One region of the Stutzerimonas sp. KH-1 genome, then DNA from elsewhere that is predicted to be linked to it. Evidence: predicted binding sites of a transcription regulator. Region 1 holds the regulator's gene; each other region holds the start of a gene.
The links. Region 1 encodes FliA, which starts transcription of late flagellar genes. Its sites were predicted from a motif close to CTAAAGTTTNNNNNNNNNNNGCCGNTAA; they were not measured.
Positions count from the first base shown of each region.

Region 2: a site for FliA is predicted at 1,654-1,681, ahead of ACX1DW_RS11410 (flagellar protein MotY). Genes of this name have one in related genera too.
Region 3: a site for FliA is predicted at 1,604-1,631, ahead of ACX1DW_RS05635 (methyl-accepting chemotaxis protein). Genes of this name have one in related genera too.

Region 1 is NZ_CM137011.1:678,169-681,351, reverse strand. It holds gene ACX1DW_RS03390 (protein phosphatase CheZ) at 1-369, opposite strand, end outside; gene ACX1DW_RS03385 (chemotaxis response regulator CheY) at 393-767, opposite strand; gene fliA (RNA polymerase sigma factor FliA) at 842-1,567, opposite strand; gene fleN (flagellar synthesis regulator FleN) at 1,585-2,412, opposite strand; gene flhF (flagellar biosynthesis protein FlhF) at 2,504-3,183, opposite strand, start outside.
Region 2 is NZ_CM137011.1:2,365,160-2,368,342, forward strand. It holds gene ACX1DW_RS11405 (argininosuccinate synthase) at 1-644, opposite strand, end outside; gene ACX1DW_RS11410 (flagellar protein MotY) at 727-1,620, opposite strand; gene pyrC (dihydroorotase) at 1,783-2,826, shown strand; gene rnt (ribonuclease T) at 2,823-3,183, shown strand, end outside.
Region 3 is NZ_CM137011.1:1,149,390-1,152,572, reverse strand. It holds gene acnA (aconitate hydratase AcnA) at 1-1,356, shown strand, start outside; gene ACX1DW_RS05635 (methyl-accepting chemotaxis protein) at 1,715-3,183, shown strand, end outside.

The DNA.
Region 1 (3,183 bases):
CAGGCTCTGGGCCTCGTAGCTAACGTAGTTGACCAGCGGCGCCGATTCCTCCACCAGATCCATGGTGCGGTTGGCGGCCTTCTCGGTCATCTCCACCACATAGGACAGGCGATCGGTCGCGTCGGTGATCGGTGACGGATCGCCGCCGGTGGCACAGGTATCCATCTCGAGTTTGACGATGGCGTTGTGCAGCTCGCGGGTGAGCTTGCCGACTTCCTGATAGAGGCTGTGATTACGCGCCTGGCTGAGTTCATTGAACATCTGCGTCGCTTCATCGAAGCGGCCCTGCTGCAGGCTTTCAATCAACTTTGGGGCGTTGGCCTTCAGAGTCGCTTCGAACTCTGCCAGGCTCTGATCTGCTTGCGTCATAGTGCCCTCGCGGCGTTGCTGCTTCAGCCGTTGACGCGCTCGAAGATCTTCTCGATCTTCTCCTTGAGCACCTGGGCAGTGAAAGGCTTGACCACATAGCCGTTTACGCCGGCCTGTGCCGCCTCGATGATCTGGTCGCGCTTGGCTTCGGCAGTGACCATCAGCACCGGAAGGTGCTTGAGGCGCTCGTCGGCACGCACGGTGCGCAGCAGATCGATACCGCTCATGCCCGGCATGTTCCAGTCGGTGACGAGAAAGTCGAAGCTGCCGCTCTTGAGCATCGGCAGCGCGGTGGTGCCATCGTCCGCTTCGGCGGTGTTGGTGAACCCCAGGTCACGCAAGAGGTTCTTGATGATTCGTCTCATCGTCGAGAAGTCATCGACGATGAGGATTTTCATGTTCTTGTCCAAGTCGACCTCCGTAAGTCCCAAAATGCCTCAGCAAACCGAGCACGTCATACCGCAAACAATCGTCAATTGGCGCGCCATTCACCGAGGCGCGCACGCAGGCGCGCCGCACACTGGCTATGCAACTGGCTCACACGCGACTCGCTGACTCCCAGCACCTGACCGATTTCCTTCAAGTTCAGCTCTTCGTCGTAATACAACGACAGCACCAGCTTCTCGCGCTCCGGCAGGTTGGCGATGGCTTCTGCCAGCGCCAACTGGAAACGTTCGTCCTCCAGATCGCGGAAAGGCTCGGGGTGCGTGCTGCCGGCATCCTCCTGCAGCTCGCCATGCTCGCCTTCCTGCAGCAGGTCGTCGAAGCTGAACAGTCGGCTGCCGAGGGTATCGCCGAGGATGCTGTAATACTCATCGAGACTAAGCTTAAGTTCGGCCGCAACTTCATGATCTTTAGCGTCACGACCGGTTTTCGCTTCAATGGCGCGGATCGCCTCGCTGACCATGCGCGAGTTGCGATGCACCGAGCGTGGCGCCCAGTCGCCCTTGCGCACCTCGTCGAGCATGGTGCCGCGGATGCGGATGCCGGCGTAGGTTTCGAAACTGGCGCCCTTGCCGGCGTCGTATTTCTTCGCTGCTTCCAGCAGTCCGATCATTCCAGCCTGGATCAGGTCGTCCACCTGCACGCTCGCAGGCAGACGCGCCAGAAGGTGGTAAGCGATACGCTTGACCAACGGCGCGTACTGATCGATCAGGCGATATTGAGCATCCTTTGCCTGAGCCTTGCTGTAATACATAGCGGATCCGGCACCTGTCATTCGTGGCTTTCTGAAGCGGGACTGATGAGGCGCTCGACGAAGAACTCGAGATGGCCGCGCGGGGTAGCGGGCAACGGCCAGGTATCGATCTTCTGCGCAATGGCCTTGAAGGCCAGCGCGCATTTGGAGCGCGGATAGGCTTCATAGACGGCACGCTGCTTTTGTACCGCTTTGCGTACGGCCTCGTCGTAGGGCACGGCGCCGACATACTGCAGCGCCACATCGAGAAAACGCTCGGTGACCTTGGTCAGTTTGGCGAACAGGTTGCGACCTTCCTGGGGCGCATGCGCCATGTTGGCCAACACCCGGAAACGACTGATGCCGTAGTCACGGTTGAGCAACTTGATCAGAGCATAGGCATCGGTGATGGACGTGGGTTCATCTGTCACGACCAGCAGCACTTCCTGCGCGGCACGCACGAAGCTGACCACCGAATCACCAATACCGGCCGCGGTATCGATGATCAGCACGTCCAGTTCATCGCCCAGTTCACTGAATGCCTGGATCAGACCGGCATGCTGCAGGGACGACAGCTGCACCATGCTCTGCGTCCCGGATGCCGCGGGCACGATACGGATGCCGCCGGGGCCCTGAATCAGCACATCGCGCAGATCGCACTCACCGGCGATCACATCGGCCAGGGTTCGCTTGCTGGTCAGGCCAAGCAGGACGTCGACGTTGGCCAGACCCAGATCGGCGTCGAGCAACACCACACGCCGGCCGAGATCGGCCAGCGCCAGCGCCAGATTGACCGACACGTTGGTCTTGCCGACGCCACCCTTGCCGCCGGTCACCGCAATCACCTGTACGGGATGCATACCCATGTTCACACGCCTATATCTTGCTGGGGCCATACGGCCGGCGATGCGCCCGCATGGCACGCATCTGGTTCATTCTGGTACCGCACTCGCTTGATCATCCGGCCCGCCGTGACGAGCCGTTGTACAACCCGGCGAACATGTCGGCCATGGCCTCTTCGCTCGGCTCCTCGCCTGATTGCAGGCTTACCGCACGGCTGACCAGCTGGTGGCTACGGGGCAGATGCAGGTCATCCGGAATCCGCGGGCCATCGGCGAGGTAGGCTATCGGCAAATGCTGGCTGATCGTGAGGCCGAGCACATCGCCGAGGCTGCCTGCCTCGTCCAGCTTGGTCAGGATACAACCCGCCAGGCCGCAGCGACGATAGTTGTGCCATGCCGCCTTGAGTACCTGACTCTGGCTGGTCGCCGCCAACACCAGATAGTTCTTGGATTTCACACCGCGATCCGACAGAGCTTCGAGCTGCTTGCGCAAGGTCGGATCGCTGGCCGGCAGGCCGGCGGTGTCGATCAGGATCACCCGCTTGCGGGCCAGCGGCGCGAGCGTCTTGCTCAATGGCTGGCTCGGGTCGATCTGCAGCACCGGTACGTCGAGGATACGCCCAAGCGTCTTGAGCTGCTCCTGCGCGCCGATCCGGTAGTTGTCCATGCTCGCCACGGCGATGTTCTGTGCGCCGTACTTGAGTACGTAACGGGCCGCGAGCTTGGCCAGGGTGGTGGTCTTGCCAACACCGGCCGGGCCGACCAGCGCAATCACTCCACCCTCTTCCAGCGGCT
Region 2 (3,183 bases), 1.7 Mb from region 1:
GCGGCTTCCGGGGACTTGGTCCAGCGCCACATGTCCTCTTCGTGCTCGGTCCAGGTGTCTTCCAGCACGCCACCCTCGTAGGAGATGTGCAGCAGGTTGGCGTCCATGGAGTACGGCGACTTCTTCTTGCCGTGGCGCTCGATCGGGATGGCGTGCTTCTCGGCGTAGTCCATCAGCTTCTCGCGGGACAGCAGGTCCCACTCGCGCCAGGGGGCAATGACCTTGACGCCCGGCTTGAGCGCGTAGGCACCCAGCTCGAAGCGCACCTGATCGTTGCCCTTGCCGGTCGCACCGTGGGAGATGGCGTCGGCGCCGGTCTCGTTGGCGATCTCGATCAGACGCTTGGCGATCAGCGGACGGGCGATGGAGGTACCCAGCAGATACTCGCCTTCGTAAACGGTGTTGGCGCGGAACATCGGGAACACGAAGTCGCGAACGAACTCTTCGCGCAGATCATCGATATAGATTTCCTTGACGCCCAGGGCCTGTGCCTTGGCACGCGCTGGCTCGACTTCCTCGCCCTGGCCGAGGTCAGCGGTGAAGGTCACCACTTCGCAGTTGTAGGTGTCTTGCAGCCACTTGAGAATCACCGAGGTGTCCAGGCCACCGGAATAGGCCAGAACTACCTTCTTAACGTCCGCCATGCCATCAGCTCCACGGGTTGTACGGAAAACCTGCGATTCTACCGGTCGCGGGGCTGCTTTTACAGGGGCGGCGGACGCGCAGTCAGGAAGATGGCGCACTTGCTTCGGTCGAGGCCGTAGCGGCCGCAGCTTCGCGCTGCAGACGCAGGGTAACCCGCCGGTTCTTGGCCCGATTGGCTTCACTGTTGTTGGCCACCAGGGGATAGCGTTCGCCATGGAAGCGCACGGTGATCTGCTCCTGTGGCACGCCACTGGCGACCAGGTACTCCTGCACGGCCAGCGCACGGCGTCTCGACAGATCGCGATTGACCAGTCGATTGCCGCTATTGTCGGAGTGACCGTCGAGCTCGATGCGATTCACGCTGGGGTCGGCACGCAGGTACTGCAGAATGATGTCGAGCTTGGCACGTCCCAGCGCGTCGAGCGCCACATCGCTGCTGGGAAAGCCGATCTGCGATTGGCGCACCTGATCAAAGTTGACCGGCAACAGTTTCGCCGTGCAGGCGCGATAGTCCTCGTAAGCCTTGGTGAAACGTGCCGGTAGCAGGCGGATCTCCAGTGTTTCGCCGCCATGCTGCGTACGATGGCGCACCACCGGGCTGCGCCCTTCGAGCAGTCCGCTGAGCAGGCGACCGGCCTGCGCTTGCGTGCTGTTGAACGGAACATCGCCACCACCAATCGACACCACGCCCAGGTTGATATCGCTGCGTGACGGCTGCCACGGCGCGGCAGCGGCCAGCAGCGTGGCCGAGCCCGCGCCCAACCAGCGTTCCGGGGAATGCAGGCTGAAAATTGCCTGCTCGCCGGCCCGACGCACGAACTGGCCGCTGCCAAAACCGGCGATGGGCTGGATCAGCCGACACTCGAACTGGTCGCCCTCCACTTGCCATTGCACGCGCTCCAGCCGCGTCTGAAAGGTCAGCGCGTTGGCCGGTGAAGCGAGCAGGCACATCAGTACGAGGGGGCGCAGGCGCACGGTGGGCTCCGGGAGGATGCTGGTTCCAACTAGGTATCGGTGTCCAACCAGCAAACTTGAGCACGGTGCAGTCAGCGATCCAGCTCGCAGACGAAGGCAAGATGCCGCGACCGCCCTTTTCCGGTAGCATTCGCGCACGTTTCACCCGCCTGGAAAGCCCGCATGTCCGACCGACTCACCCTGCTGCGCCCCGATGACTGGCACATTCACCTGCGTGACGGCGCCGTCCTGCCGCATACCGTCGCGGACGTTGCGCGCCAGTTCGCCCGCGCCATCATCATGCCGAACCTGGTGCCACCGGTACGTACCGCCGATGAGGCAGAGGCCTACCGTGAGCGCATTCTGGCCGCTCGCCCAGCCGGCAGCCGTTTCGAGCCGCTCATGGTGCTCTACCTCACCGACAGCACTACGCCGGACGACATCCGTCGCGCCAAGGCCAGCAGCTTCGTCCATGCGGTCAAACTCTACCCGGCCGGCGCCACTACCAACTCGGCCTCCGGCGTGACCGCCATCGACAACGTCTTCGACGTGCTGGAAACCATGGCCGAAGTCGGCATGCCGCTGTTGGTTCACGGAGAGGTCACGCGCGGCGAGATCGATATTTTCGATCGAGAGAAGTACTTCATCGACGAGCAGCTGAGCCGGGTCACCGCGAAGTTCCCAACGCTGCGGGTGGTCTTCGAACACATCACCACCCGTGACGCGGTGCAGTTCGTCCAGGCAGCTGGAGCCAATGTCGGCGCCACCATCACCGCCCATCATTTGCTGTACAACCGCAACCACATGCTGGTCGGTGGCATTCGCCCACATCTGTTCTGCCTGCCGGTGCTCAAGCGCAACCTGCATCAGGAAGCCCTGCTGGACGCTGCCACCAGCGGCAACCCGAAGTTCTTCCTGGGTACCGACTCGGCGCCCCATGCCCAGCATGCCAAGGAAGCCGCTTGCGGCTGTGCCGGCTGCTACACCGCCCATGCCGCCATCGAGCTGTACGCCGAAGCCTTCGAGCAGCGTCAGGCGCTGGACAAGCTGGAACCCTTTGCCAGCCACTTCGGTCCTGATTTCTATGGCCTGCCGCGCAATACCGACCAGATCACGCTGGTACGCGAGGAGTGGGAAGTCCCAACCAGCCTGCCGTTCGGCGAGCAGCTCGTCATACCGTTGCGAGCCGGCGAACGCCTGCACTGGCGCCTGGAGACGAACGCATGAGTGAGGAGCAGTTCGAAGACGAACTCGAAGAACACCTGCCCGGCAAGCCCCGCTCGCCCATGGCACGGCGCTTCCGTGGTTTTCTTCCGGTGGTGATCGATGTCGAATGCGGTGGCTTCAACAGCGCGACCGATGCCCTGCTTGAAATCGCCGCCGTGACCATCGGCATGGACGAACAAGGTCTGCTCTACCCGCAGGACATGCTGTTCTATCGCGTCGAGCCCTTCGCCGGCGCCAACATCGAGCCTGCCGCGCTGGAATTCACCGGCATCAAGCTCGACCACCCACTGCGCATGGCCGTCCCCGAGCTGCAGGCGATGACGGACATCTGCCGCAGCGTGCGCAAGGCGGTGAAAT
Region 3 (3,183 bases), 470 kb from region 1:
GTGCTGATGGCCGCCGGCCTGGTCGCCAAGAAGGCAGTGGAGCGCGGCCTCAAACGTCAGCCCTGGGTCAAGTCCTCGCTGGCGCCGGGCTCCAAGGTGGTCACCGACTACCTCGAGCGGGCCGGGCTGACCCGCTATCTGGACCAGCTCGGCTTCAACCTGGTGGGCTACGGCTGCACCACCTGTATCGGCAACTCCGGGCCACTGCCGGACGCCATCGGCCAGGCGATCACCGACAACGATCTGATCGTGTCGTCGGTGCTGTCCGGCAACCGCAACTTCGAAGGCCGCGTGCATCCGCTGGTCAAAGCCAACTGGCTGGCCTCGCCGCCGCTAGTGGTGGCCTTCGCCCTGGCCGGTACCACGCGAATCGACATGGATCGCGAACCGCTAGGCTACGACGGGCAGAACCAGCCGGTGTATTTGAAGGACATCTGGCCAAGCAGCGCCGAAATCGCCGAAGCGGTGGCACGCATCGACGGCGAGATGTTCCGCAGCCGCTATGCCGACGTATTCAGCGGTGACGAGCACTGGCAGAAAATCCCGGTCAGCGCCGGCGACACCTATCAGTGGAACGCCGGCTCCAGCTATGTACAGAACCCGCCGTACTTCAAAGATATCGGCCAGCCCCCGACGCCGCCTGCGGATGTCGAGAACGCGCGAATACTCGCCCTGTTCGGCGACTCCATCACCACCGACCACATTTCGCCCGCAGGCAATATCAAGGCCAGCTCTCCAGCCGGCCTGTATCTGCAATCGCTGGGCGTGGCGCCGGATGACTTCAACTCCTACGGCTCGCGCCGTGGCAACCACGAAGTGATGATGCGCGGCACCTTCGCCAACATCCGCATCAAGAACGAGATGCTCGGCGGCGAGGAAGGCGGCAACACGCTCTACCAGCCGAGCGGTGAAAAGCTCTCGATCTACGACGCTGCCATGCGCTACCAGGCCGAAGGCGTGCCGCTGGTGGTGATCGCCGGCAAGGAATACGGTACCGGTTCCAGCCGTGACTGGGCCGCCAAGGGCACCAACCTGCTCGGCGTCAAGGCGGTCATCGCCGAAAGCTTCGAGCGCATTCACCGCTCCAACCTGATCGGCATGGGCGTGCTGGCATTGCAGTTCGTCGGCGAGCAGACGCGCCAGTCGCTGGGCCTCAATGGCACGGAGAAGTTGTCGATCCGAGGGCTCGGCGCGGACATCAAGCCTCGCCAGCTGCTTACCGTGGACGTCGAGCGAGCTGACGGCTCGCGTGATTCGTTCCAGGTGCTAAGCCGGATCGACACGCTGAATGAGGTCCATTACTTCAAGGCCGGTGGCATCCTGCACTACGTATTGCGCCAACTGATCGGCAGCTGAGCGCAGAAAGAAAAACGCCGGTGCGAAGTCCTTTCGCACCGGCGTCAGCCACTCCCTTGGCATCGAATCTCCAGCCACCTGGGCCTCCATGCACGGGTCCGGCTCCCTGAACTGGTCGCCGCAGCCTTCTCGAGCGCAGCGTCCGGACATGCACCGACATTGCCGGAAAAGCATTGCAGAAAGATTAAGCCCCGACGTCCGCCAGTCGCCTGTATCGACAAAGCTGATTCTTGAATCAGCTTTTTCCCTCAAGATCGCCACGCTACGGCCGACCCATTGGTCAGCCTGAGACCGAATTAAAACTATAAAGGTCAGGTGCGTCATTCCGAGAACACTTCTATGCCAGGCGTGAAAGTCGATGCGTAACAACCAGCCCGTAACCCAGCGTGAGTATGCCTTCCCCGATCAGCAGCGCCTCATCTCGACCACCGACCTGAAAGGCCAGATCACCTACTGCAATGACATCTTCGCCGAAGTCAGCGGTTTCAGCCGCGACGAGCTGATTCGAGCGCCACACAATCTGGTGCGCCATCCCGATGTGCCGCCCGCGGTGTTCGAACACATGTGGGTAACCCTCAAGCAGGGCAAGCCGTGGATGGGTATCGTGAAAAACCGGCGCAAGACCGGTGATCACTACTGGGTCAACGCCTACGTCACGCCGATCCTGGATCAGCAACGCCAGGTAACCGGCTATGAATCGGTGCGGACCAAGCCGAGCCGCGAGCAGGTCCAACGGGCCGAAGCGCTATATGCCCGACTGAACGCCGGCAAGAGCGGTGTGCCCCGCCGCAATAGTTGGCTTCCGGTATTGAAGAAATGGCTGCCGTTCATCCTCGTCAGCCAGGTCGGCTTTTTGGTAGGCGCTTCCTTCGATCACGCGATCGGATTCGTCGCGGCCGCGCTGCTGTCCGTTCCGCTCGGGCTTGCCGGGCTGCATTGGCAACAGCGCGGTCTGCGGCGCCTGATGCAGCTTGCTCAAGAGACCACCAGCGACCCGCTTATCGCCTGCATGTACACCGATAGCCGAGGCGTCGAGGCCCAGCTGGAAATGGCGATGCTCAGCCAGCAGGCGCATCTGAAGACCTGCCTGACCCGCCTGCAGGACACGGCGGTGCAACTGCAGGGCCAGGCCAAACAGGCCGATACCCTGGCGCAGAATTGCGCCAACGGCTTGGCGCAGCAACATCAGGAAACCGAGCAGGTGGCCACGGCGATCAATGAGATGGCCGCAACGACGCAGGAAGTGGCCAGCAACGTCGCGCTGGCAGCCGACGCCACGCGTGAAGCCAGCCGGCTGACCGTTCACGGGCGCGAAGTCACCGCCGACACCCGCAAGGCGATTCAGCAGCTATCGGAATCGGTCAGCAAAGCCGGCGAGTCGGTCAACCAGCTGGCAAGCGACAGCGAGGCCATCGGCAGCGTGGTCGATGTGATCAAGAGCATCGCCGACCAGACCAACCTGTTGGCGCTCAACGCTGCAATCGAGGCCGCACGAGCCGGTGACAGCGGCCGCGGCTTCGCGGTGGTCGCCGATGAGGTGCGTCAGCTGGCGCAACGTACCGCGGCAGCCACCGGCGAAATCCACCAGCTGATCGAGAAGCTGCAATCGCAAGCTCAGCATGCGGTGTCGACGACCGAGCAAGGCCGTGTGCACGCGGCCCGTGGCGTCGAGCAGATGATCCAGGCAGACCAGGCCCTGAGTGGAATCAACGAGGCGATGGGCAACATCATCGACATGACCACCCAGATCGCCTCCGCCACCGAAGAGCAGAGCGCAGTGGCCGAGGAGATCAGCCAGAACGTCAGCACCATCGCCCGCCTGGCCGA